One region of the Bacillus pacificus genome, then DNA from elsewhere that is predicted to be linked to it. Evidence: predicted binding sites of a transcription regulator. Region 1 holds the regulator's gene; the other holds the start of a gene.
The links. Region 1 encodes Rex, which represses fermentation and respiration genes when NADH is low (regulators of the CRP and FNR family bind a similar motif). Its sites were predicted from a motif close to TTGTGAAATATTTCACAA; they were not measured.
Positions count from the first base shown of each region.

Region 2: a site for Rex is predicted at 2,970-2,987, ahead of pflB (formate C-acetyltransferase). Genes of this name have one in related genera too.

Region 1 is NZ_CP086328.1:4,804,326-4,809,565, reverse strand. Features, by position in the region: gene tsaD (tRNA (adenosine(37)-N6)-threonylcarbamoyltransferase complex transferase subunit TsaD) at 1-64, shown strand, start outside; gene LMD38_RS24660 (ABC-F family ATP-binding cassette domain-containing protein) at 484-2,418, opposite strand; gene LMD38_RS24655 (redox-sensing transcriptional repressor Rex) at 2,606-3,235, shown strand; gene LMD38_RS24650 (YdiK family protein) at 3,265-3,456, opposite strand; gene LMD38_RS24645 (CPBP family intramembrane glutamic endopeptidase) at 3,453-4,202, opposite strand; gene groES (co-chaperone GroES) at 4,602-4,886, shown strand; gene groL (chaperonin GroEL) at 4,925-5,240, shown strand, end outside.
Region 2 is NZ_CP086328.1:4,564,820-4,570,059, forward strand. Features, by position in the region: gene pflA (pyruvate formate-lyase-activating protein) at 1-540, opposite strand, end outside; gene pflB (formate C-acetyltransferase) at 610-2,859, opposite strand; gene LMD38_RS23610 (glycosyltransferase family 2 protein) at 3,230-4,792, opposite strand; gene LMD38_RS23615 (UDP-N-acetyl-alpha-D-glucosaminuronate decarboxylase) at 4,785-5,240, opposite strand, start outside.

The sequences.
Region 1 (5,240 bases):
TGAACAAGGAAAACGTGCTACATTAGCTTTAAATGCAAATCCAGGATTAGATATTGAAGCATAGTTATACACAAAATTAACCACAGCTTGTGGATAAAACCCATATTATCTGTTGATAATGTGGGTTTTATTGTGTATATAAAATGTTGATAACTTTTTTGTTGATTGTGGATAATGTGGAAAAGTTATTTAGATGTTTATTTTATAAAGGTGGATATGTGTATAAACTTGTGGATAAAACAGATGAAGTCTGACCTTTGAATCTATCCTTTTTCGGGAAATAAAAACGAAGAAGGTATCTCTAAAAAACATTTTGAAATATGCCCTTATTATAAGGGGGGCTAATATTGTCAAACTTTGTCGGCAAATCGATACCTCGTGTCGAATTGTTTATGCAATAGAGGTTGACCATGGCTAGAAGATAAGAAGGATGTCTCATCGTCAAAAATCCCGACTGATGAGACATCCTTCTTATTTATACTCTTATAAATGCAATTCTTCCCATTCTGCCATACAAGCATCAAGTTGTTCTTGTAGTGTTTGCTTTTTCGTTGTAATTTCACTAGCCTTTTCATAATCTGCATATATTTCTGGTAAGCAAAGTTGATCTTCTAACGTAGCAATTTCTTCTTCAAATTGTACAATATTTTGTTCTAGTTCCTCAATTTTTCGAGTACGTTGACGCTCCAACTTTTTGCGCTCTTTTTCTTCGAGATAATTTAATTTTTCTGGAGCTACAGTTTTTTGAACAGGTGTCTGATTTTCTTGCTGTTCTTGTTGTTCAAATTCAGCACGTTCAATCATCTCATTTTTCTTTTCAACGTAGTAATCGTAGTCCCCTAAATATTCCTGTGCACCTTCTGTTGATAACTCAACAACGGTCGTCGTTACACGATTAATAAAGTAGCGGTCATGAGATACAAAGAGAAGGGTACCAGGATAATCAATTAAAGCATTCTCCAAAATCTCTTTACTATTTAAATCAAGATGGTTTGTAGGCTCATCGAGAATTAATAAATTCGATTTTTGCATCATAAGTTTTGCGAGAGCTAATCGAGCTTTTTGTCCACCACTAAGAGATGATACTGGTTTTAGTACATCATCTCCTGTGAATAAGAAGTTACCTAGTATCGTGCGGATTTCTTTTTCGGGTTGCAGTGGATATTCATCCCATAACTCATTTAAAACACGCTTAGAAGATGTTAAATTGGCTTGTTCTTGATCATAGTAACCAACAGATACATTGGATCCGAAAGAAACATCACCATGTAGTAGTGGTAACTTATTCACAATTGATTTTAATAATGTGGATTTCCCAATTCCATTTGGACCAACTAAAGCAACGCTATCTCCGCGAGTTAAGCGCATTGTTACATGCTCAATAATTGGATCCTTATCATAGCCGATAGTTGCATCCTTTACTTGTAACACATCATTTCCGCTTTGTTTTTCGATATCGAAGTGGAAGGAAGCTGACTTAGAGTCACCTAATGGTCTTGTTAATAGTTCCATACGGTCTAATTGTTTACGACGGCTTTGTGCACGTTTTGTCGTAGATGCACGAGCTATATTTTTTTGAACGAAGTCCTCTAGCTTAGCGATTTCATCTTGTTGTTTTTCATAACGTTTCATTTCTTGCTCGTATAGTGCTGATTTTAAGTCTAAATATTTACTGTAGTTACCAACAAATCGTCTACTTTCTTTATTCGAAATTTCATATACTTGTGTAACAAGTTTATCTAAGAAATAACGGTCGTGGGAAACGATTAATATTGCGCCAGGATAACCTTGTAAATATTGTTCAAGCCATGTTAATGTTTCGATGTCTAAATGGTTTGTAGGCTCGTCCAAAATAAGGAGGTCTGGTTTCGTTAATAATAATTTACCGAGAGCTAATCGTGTTTTTTGTCCACCGCTTAATGTGGAAATCGTCGTTTGGTGCGTTTCAACTGGGAAGCCAAGACCACTTAAAATCGAACGGATATCTGCTTCGTACTGATAGCCACCTTGATCTTTATAATCTAATTGTAATTGGTCATAATCAGCTAATAATCTTTCATATGTAGCCTCGTTTGAAAAGTTTTCTTCTTTTCCCATCTCTTGCTCTAGCCTTCGAAGTTTTGTCTCCATTTGCTGCAAGTGTGTAAAGACGGTTAACATTTCATCCCAAATTGTTAAAGACGTTTCTAAACCGGTATTTTGAGCTAGATATCCAATTGAGACATCTTTCGGTTTTATAATTTCTCCACCATCATGAGATAGCTCACCCGCTATTATTTTTAATAATGTAGATTTTCCGGCTCCATTTCGCCCGACTAATGCGATACGATCTTTCGTTTGAACTTCCAATTTTATGTTTGCAAGAATCGTTTCTGCACCGTATAATTTCGAAAGCGCGTTTACTTGTAATAAAATCAATGTTTTCACCTCAAATAATTTCTTAACTTTGCCATGTTTATATTTCTCAATCATACTAAAAATAGTGTATAGTTTAAAATACAGAGAGAATACTTCTTCTTTCTATTATACAAGGAATTTAATAAGTGCTAAACTTCTGTATTTGATTAAAGCATATGAATAAAGATAGGAAGAGAGGAGAGGTTATATGGAGCAGCAGAAAATTCCACAAGCCACTGCTAAGAGATTGCCTCTATACTATCGATTTATCCAAAACTTATCTTTGTCTGGTAAGCAACGTGTTTCATCAGCCGAATTAAGTGAAGCGGTCAAGGTTGATTCCGCAACGATTCGAAGAGATTTCTCATACTTTGGAGCATTAGGAAAAAAAGGATATGGATATAACGTAAATTATTTATTATCATTTTTCCGTGAAACACTCGACCAAGATGATATAACACGTGTAGCGCTTATTGGAGTAGGTAATTTAGGGACCGCTTTCTTACATTATAATTTCACGAAAAACAATAATACAAAAATTGAAATGGCGTTTGATGTTAGTGAAGAGAAAGTTGGAACAGAAATCGGAGGCATTCCTGTATATCACTTAGATGAATTAGAAGAACGTTTATCAACTGATATACAAGTGGCAATATTAACAGTACCCGCTACAGTAGCGCAATCTGTAGCCGATAGATTGGCAGAAACAAACGTGCATGGTATTTTGAATTTTACACCAGCGCGCTTAAATGTGTCAGAAAATATAAGAATTCATCATATTGATTTAGCAGTAGAGTTACAAACACTCGTTTACTTTTTGAAGAATTATCCACAATAAAACGCAGAGGAAGCGACCTCTGCGTTTTATTATTGTTTTTTCTTTGTAAATTTAACTAAGATGAGGCGAAGTGCCAAATTAAAATCAATCGTTGCCATAACTGCAAATAGTATTGTCCACATATTCCAAATTGTATCTGTTACGTTCGTAATGGCGAAGCGTGTAAAGATACATCCTAGAAGGAAGTACAATGCAGCCATGAACAATGGTGAGTTTCTCATACTAAAAATCCTCCGATAAAGCCTTGCATTTTTTCAGCTTCTTTAATCATTTCCTGAATTTGTTCGTTACTCACTAAAACTTGGGCAATTGCAACTAATGTATTCATTGCAACATGAGCTGCAATGGGAACGATAATACGCTTCGTTTTTACATATAAGAAGGCGAATACGAGACCCATAGCAGTGTATACCAATAAGTGAGTAAAATCAAAATGAATCGCCGCAAATACAAGGGAACTAATGATAGCGGCAATAAAGAAGTTAAACTTCTTATAAAGTGTACCAAATAAAATCTTTCTAAATACGATTTCTTCCAAAATAGGTCCTATTATAGAGATGACGATAAGGAACCAAGGAGTAGTTCTTGCGATATCCATAAGCCTTGCTGTATTTTCAGATCCAGGTTTAATACCTAATACATACATTTCAATCATACCAGCAATACTTTGCGAGAAAAATGCTAAGAAGAAACCGATAAAAATCCAACCAATTGTAGCTGGAACAGTAGAACGCGTTTTATCTAAATGTCTATCACGAATATCTGTTCTAAGTAACCAAAGTACGATACATAATGCAATAAAGAAGCTAATGATTGCCCAGTGACCAGTTATAAGTTGAAATTTCTCTTCCCTAGTAAATCCCCTGTTATCATAAAGTCCAGTTTTCAGGAGAAGTGGTAATCCAGCAATTGATGATAACTGCATTAAGATGTATGTAACGATAACCCACCAATATTGTTTTTTCAAATGGTTTAACCATCCTTTCTAACTCTAGTGTATGAGATAAGGTAGGATAACATGTACATATGCTACCTACGATATAAACCTCTTGAATTATGTTTTTTTCGTAAATCCTTATTTGAAATTATAATAGAAGACAGGAGAAAGTTGTATGTGTAGCGAAAACAACTTAGGGTGTCCCTTCATATTGTAACATACGAGTAGCGGAAACAACGATTCATATGGTAAAGGTAGAAGAAGAGGAACTCTATATAGAAAAGTTTATAGCGTAATTTGCGAAAAAATTATGATTTTTTTACTTGCAAAAGAAATTGAGATTATTTATTATTATAAGTGTGTTAGCACTCGGGTGACCTGAGTGCTAATAAATAAAATTTACATAACAAAATGAGGAGGTTATTGTTCATGCTAAAGCCATTAGGTGATCGCGTTGTAATTGAGCTTGTTCAAGCGGAAGAAAAAACAGCAAGTGGTATTGTATTACCAGACACAGCAAAAGAAAAACCACAAGAGGGTAAAGTTATTGCAGTAGGTACTGGTCGAGTGCTTGAAAATGGTGAGCGTGTTGCTTTAGAGGTAGCAGCAGGTGATCTTATCATCTTCTCAAAATATGCAGGTACTGAAGTGAAATATGAAGGTACAGACTACTTGATTTTACGTGAAAGTGACATTTTAGCAGTTATCGGTTAATTATATAAATCTTAAAAAATCCAAGGGGGTCAATTATTATGGCAAAAGATATTAAATTTAGTGAAGAAGCACGTCGTTCGATGCTTCGCGGTGTCGACACTCTTGCAAACGCAGTAAAAGTAACGCTTGGACCAAAAGGTCGTAACGTTGTTCTTGAGAAAAAATTCGGTTCACCACTTATTACAAATGACGGTGTAACAATCGCAAAAGAAATTGAATTAGAAGATGCATTCGAAAACATGGGTGCGAAATTAGTAGCAGAAGTTGCTAGCAAAACAAATGATGTAGCTGGTGACGGAACAACAACTGCAACTGTATTAGCGCAAGCTATGATTCGTGAAGGTCTTAAAAACG
Region 2 (5,240 bases), 240 kb from region 1:
ATTATCAGTAATACCAGGAACTAATACGTGTCGCACCCAAATCGGTTTATTTTTATCCGATAAATAACGAGCAAATTGTAAAATATGTTCATTTGGTTTTCCTGTTAATTTACGATGTTTCTTTGAATCAATATGTTTCAAATCCAATAAAACTAAATCTGTGTACTCCATTAAAATATCTAGCTTATTTTGGAATTCTGGTTCTTCAGAATAACAACCACCTGAAGAATCAATTGTTGTATGAATTCCAATTTCCTTACATTTCTTAAATAATTCAATTAAGAAATCTAGTTGTAATAATGGTTCCCCACCACTAACTGTTATACCGCCTCCGGAAGCTTCAATAAAAGGAAGGTAACATGTCACATCCTGCATTACTTCTTCGACTGTTATTTCTTTTCCTTTACCGATCTCCCACGTATCAGCATTATGACAATATTGACAACGTAATAAACACCCTTGTGTAAATATGACATAACGAATTCCTGGGCCATCAACAGTACCACAAGACTCTACAGAATGAATTCTTCCTTTTACCATGTTACTTCCTCCTTTATTGAAACAGCCTCCCTCTGCTATTTATAAAATGCAGAGGGACACTTTTTTCATTTACATGCTTTCATGCATTGTACGGTTAATTACATCGATTTGTTGTTCACGAGTTAATTTAATAAAGTTTACAGCGTAACCAGATACGCGAATTGTTAATTGTGGATATTTCTCAGGATGTTCCATTGCATCCATTAATGTTTCACGGTTAAATACGTTAATATTTAAGTGATGTCCTTCTTTTACTGCATAACCATCAAGCATTGATACTAAGTTACGTACTTGTACTTCATCCTCTTTACCAAGTGCTTTTGGAATAATAGAGAATGTATTAGAAATGCCATCTTGTGCATCTTCATATGGTAATTTAGCTACAGATAATAATGAAGCTAACGCACCTTTTGTATCACGTCCATGCATTGGGTTCGCACCTGGTGCAAATGGTTCTCCAGTACGGCGACCATCTGGAGTGTTACCAGTTTTCTTACCGTATACAACGTTAGATGTGATTGTTAAGATTGACATTGTATGAACAGAATTTCTATATGTTTTGTGTTTACGAAGTTTATTCATAAATGTTTTCACAAGATTTACAGCAATTTCATCTACACGGTCATCATTGTTACCGTATTTAGGGAAATCTCCTTCGATTTCAAAGTCAACTGCAATTCCGTTTTCATCGCGAATTGGTTTTACTTTTGCGTATTTAATTGCACTTAAAGAGTCTGCTACTACAGATAGACCCGCGATACCTGTTGCCATTGTACGAAGAACATTTGTATCATGAAGTGCCATCTCAATACGCTCGTAGCTATATTTATCGTGCATGTAGTGAATAACATTTAATGTGTTTAAATATAGACCCGCTAACCATTCCATTGTCATATCAAACTTATGCATAACTTCTTCATAATCTAATACTTCAGAAGTAATCGGTGCGTACTCAGGACCAACTTGTGCTTTAGATTTTTCATCTTTACCACCGTTAATCGCATATAGTAATGCTTTTGCTAAGTTTGCACGTGCGCCGAAGAACTGCATTTGTTTACCAATTCTCATTGCAGATACACAACAAGCAATTCCGTAATCATCGCCGTAGTCAGCACGCATAATGTCATCATTTTCATATTGAATTGCTGATGTTTTAATAGACATTTTCGCACAGTAGTTTTTAAAGTTCTGTGGTAATTGTTTAGACCAAAGAACTGTTAAGTTTGGTTCTGGAGCTGGTCCTAAATTATCTAGTGTATGCAAGAAACGGAATGAGTTCTTTGTTACTAATGGACGGCCATCTAATGCCATACCGCCGATAGACTCAGTTACCCAAGTTGGGTCACCAGAGAATAATTCATTATAATCAGGTGTTCTTGCAAATTTCACAAGACGTAATTTCATAATGAAGTGATCCACAATTTCTTGTACGTCTTCTTCTGTTAAAGTACCATTTGCTAAATCTCTTTCAATATAAATATCTAAGAATGTAGAAGTACGGCCAAGACTCATTGCAGCTCCGTTTTGCTCTTTAATTGCTGCAAGATATGCGAAGTATAACCATTGGAATGCTTCTTGAGCAGTTGTTGCTGGCTTAGAAATATCAAAGCCATGAGAAGCAGCCATTTGTTTTAACTCTTGAAGTGCACGTATTTGTTCAGATAACTCTTCGCGTAAACGCATTGTATCTTCACTCATTACACCGCCAGTTAAATTTAAATCTGCTTTCTTCGCTTCAATTAAATGATCTACTCCATATAATGCTACGCGGCGGTAGTCACCGATAATACGTCCACGTCCGTATGCATCTGGAAGACCCGTAATAACACCTGATTTACGAGCAGCTCTCATTTCTGGTGTATAAGCATCAAATACACCTTGGTTATGAGTTTTTCTCCAATCTCTAAAAATACGACTAAGCTCTTTATCCATTTCGTATCCATAAGATTCACAAGCTTGTTCCGCCATACGAATACCACCATACGGTTGTAAAGAACGTTTAAATGGTTTATCAGTTTGGAAACCGACTACTTTTTCAGTCTCTTTATTTAAATATCCTGGTTCATGTGATGTAATAGAAGAAACAATTTTTGTATCCATATCAAGAACGCCACCGTTTTCACGTTCTTTCGTTGTTAAATCCATTACTTGATCCCAAAGTTGTTTCGTTGCTTCAGTTGCTCCTGCTAAGAAAGATTCATCTCCCTCGTAAACGTTTACATTATTTAAAATGAAATCGCGAACATCAATCTCTGCTTTCCATTTTTCACCTTTAAAGTTTTCCCATGCGTTTTTAACATTTTCTAATACTTGAGTCATCCTAATCTCCTCCATTTTTGATTAGTACAGGACTAAGATTTTTTATATAACAGCTTACACACTTAGAATACTACTTTTTTACGAAAGTGAACGAAATAGTTGTGACATGTTTGTGAAATATTGAGCAAACTACTATATACATAGTGTTAACTTCATTTGAAAGTCTTTAAAATTAACCCTTTCCTTAATTGTATTTTTTTGGTATTCTTATATACGAGTCCTATTTTGTAATATAAGAACAATACCCATTGTAGAGCTGTAATACTCTTATCTCCTAATCTGTTATAGTTTTTATAGCAGAACAAAAAAGTGTACATATGTTGTACACTTTTTTGTTACCTATAAAATGAAACTTTAATCAGTGGGGGTCTTACTGCCCATTAAAGTCGGATAAAATATCTCTTTTTCTATTTCCATCATGGAATCCACCACGACTGCCTGTTAATACAATTAATTGCTCTAACCCTTCTATATGATCACCAATAATTCGAAGTACAGCTGGTGGATGACCTATTTTAGCAAAATGTTCACTGGGTCGAATACGGTTCATCTTATCGACTTCAACACGACTTACACATGCAACTTCAAATCCTGAAAGAATAGCTTTCACTTGAGCTACACACGGTGCCAGTAAAGATCTATATCCAATTTCTTTCAAACACTTACGACTAAACGCATTCGGTACAGCGATAAGAGAGCCTACGCCTAGATCTTTTCTATCACAAGCTAAATTTAATGCATATTTAAATGCAGTTACAAGATGAAGCGGTACTCTTAAATCTAAATAATGATTTAGATCATTTAATGCAACGTCTGTTCCATCTGCAATAGCTTTCGCAAAAGGATATAACTCACTCGCTGGAATAACAAAATCGCCGTCTATAAATAACACAATTTCTCCTTTTGCGAAATACGTTCCAAGTGAGCGCCCCACATCATTTCCGAGTGCTTCTTTATATACAATTGTCGTTGCTCCCTTTTCTTTTGCAATCGTTGCTGTTTGATCAGACGAACCATTTACAACAACGATAATTTCAAAAGGTTCAATTTTGCGAAGCTCTTCTATAACGTTTCCAATTGTTTTCTCTTCATCTTGTACAGGAATAATGACCGATAATTGCTTTCCCTTATACAAATTCGATGTAACGCCCCATCCTTGATAAAAATCTTTAAAATCTAAAGTATGATAGACACTATCTCTTTTCCTATTTCCATCATAATACCCTCCGCGTTCATCGCTACCTACTATTCGCTCCGCTACAGCTTCTATATGGTCACCTATCATCCTTTTTTCAGAATGAGAAAGACCCGTGCCATACGCAGCATGCTCGGTCGGCCGAAATTTATTTGGTGTAATAACGTCAATTGCACAATGTCGACTAATTCTCCATTTGCTTTGAATAAGGCGTAAATGAGCGACAATAGGATTAACAAAACATTCATACCCAATGCTTTGAACAACTTCTTTCGTCAACGCGTGAGGTACAGATAATAAAGAATCAATCTTTAACTCTTCACGCTCTAGCATTGCATTTAATATTTGGCGCCATACTGTCACTGAGTGCGGTTTTTGTTTCTTTAAAAATAACGCATCCAAATTATTTAAAACGATGTCGGCCTGATCATGTAAAATTGGATTTAGGAATAATTGTAACTTTGAAGTTTGAATAGCAAAATCTCCATCTATAAATAGTAATACGTCACCTATCGCGTGTTTTGCGCCAACTGCACGGCCAACATCATTCCCCAGTAGCTCTGTATACTTGATTACTTTACACCCTAAACGATCAGCAACCTCTTCTGTTCCATCATTACAACCGTTTGCTACTACAATAATCTCTACTGGATTTAATCCTTTTGCCGATTGAATAACGTCTGAAATCGTATCCACTTCATTACATACAGGTATAATAATCGATAGTGACTTAGCCATTGTTTTCTTCACGAAACCATTTAATAGTTTCTTTCAACCCTTGTTCCCACGTTACTTTCGCTTGAAATTGAACAAGTTCTCTTAATTTCGTTACATCTGGTCTTCTATTTGGAATTTCTTCAAAGCCATGTGGATATACCTCTTCGAAAGGAACTTGAACAATTTTTGAAGAAGAATTCGTTAATTTTTTTATTACTGCTGCTACTTCTTTTATACTCTTTTCATTCTCAGAACCTATATTAATAATCTCACCATTTACCTTCTCATCCATTGCTCGAATCGTTGCCTCTACCGCATCACTTACATACGTAAAACAACGTGTCTGCTTTCCATCTCCATATACGAGAATGTCTTCTCCTCGCAGTGCTGCGCGGATAAATCGTGGGATTACCCCTGCATACGGACCATCTTTCGCTCTTGGACCATAAATATTAAAATAACGAACAAT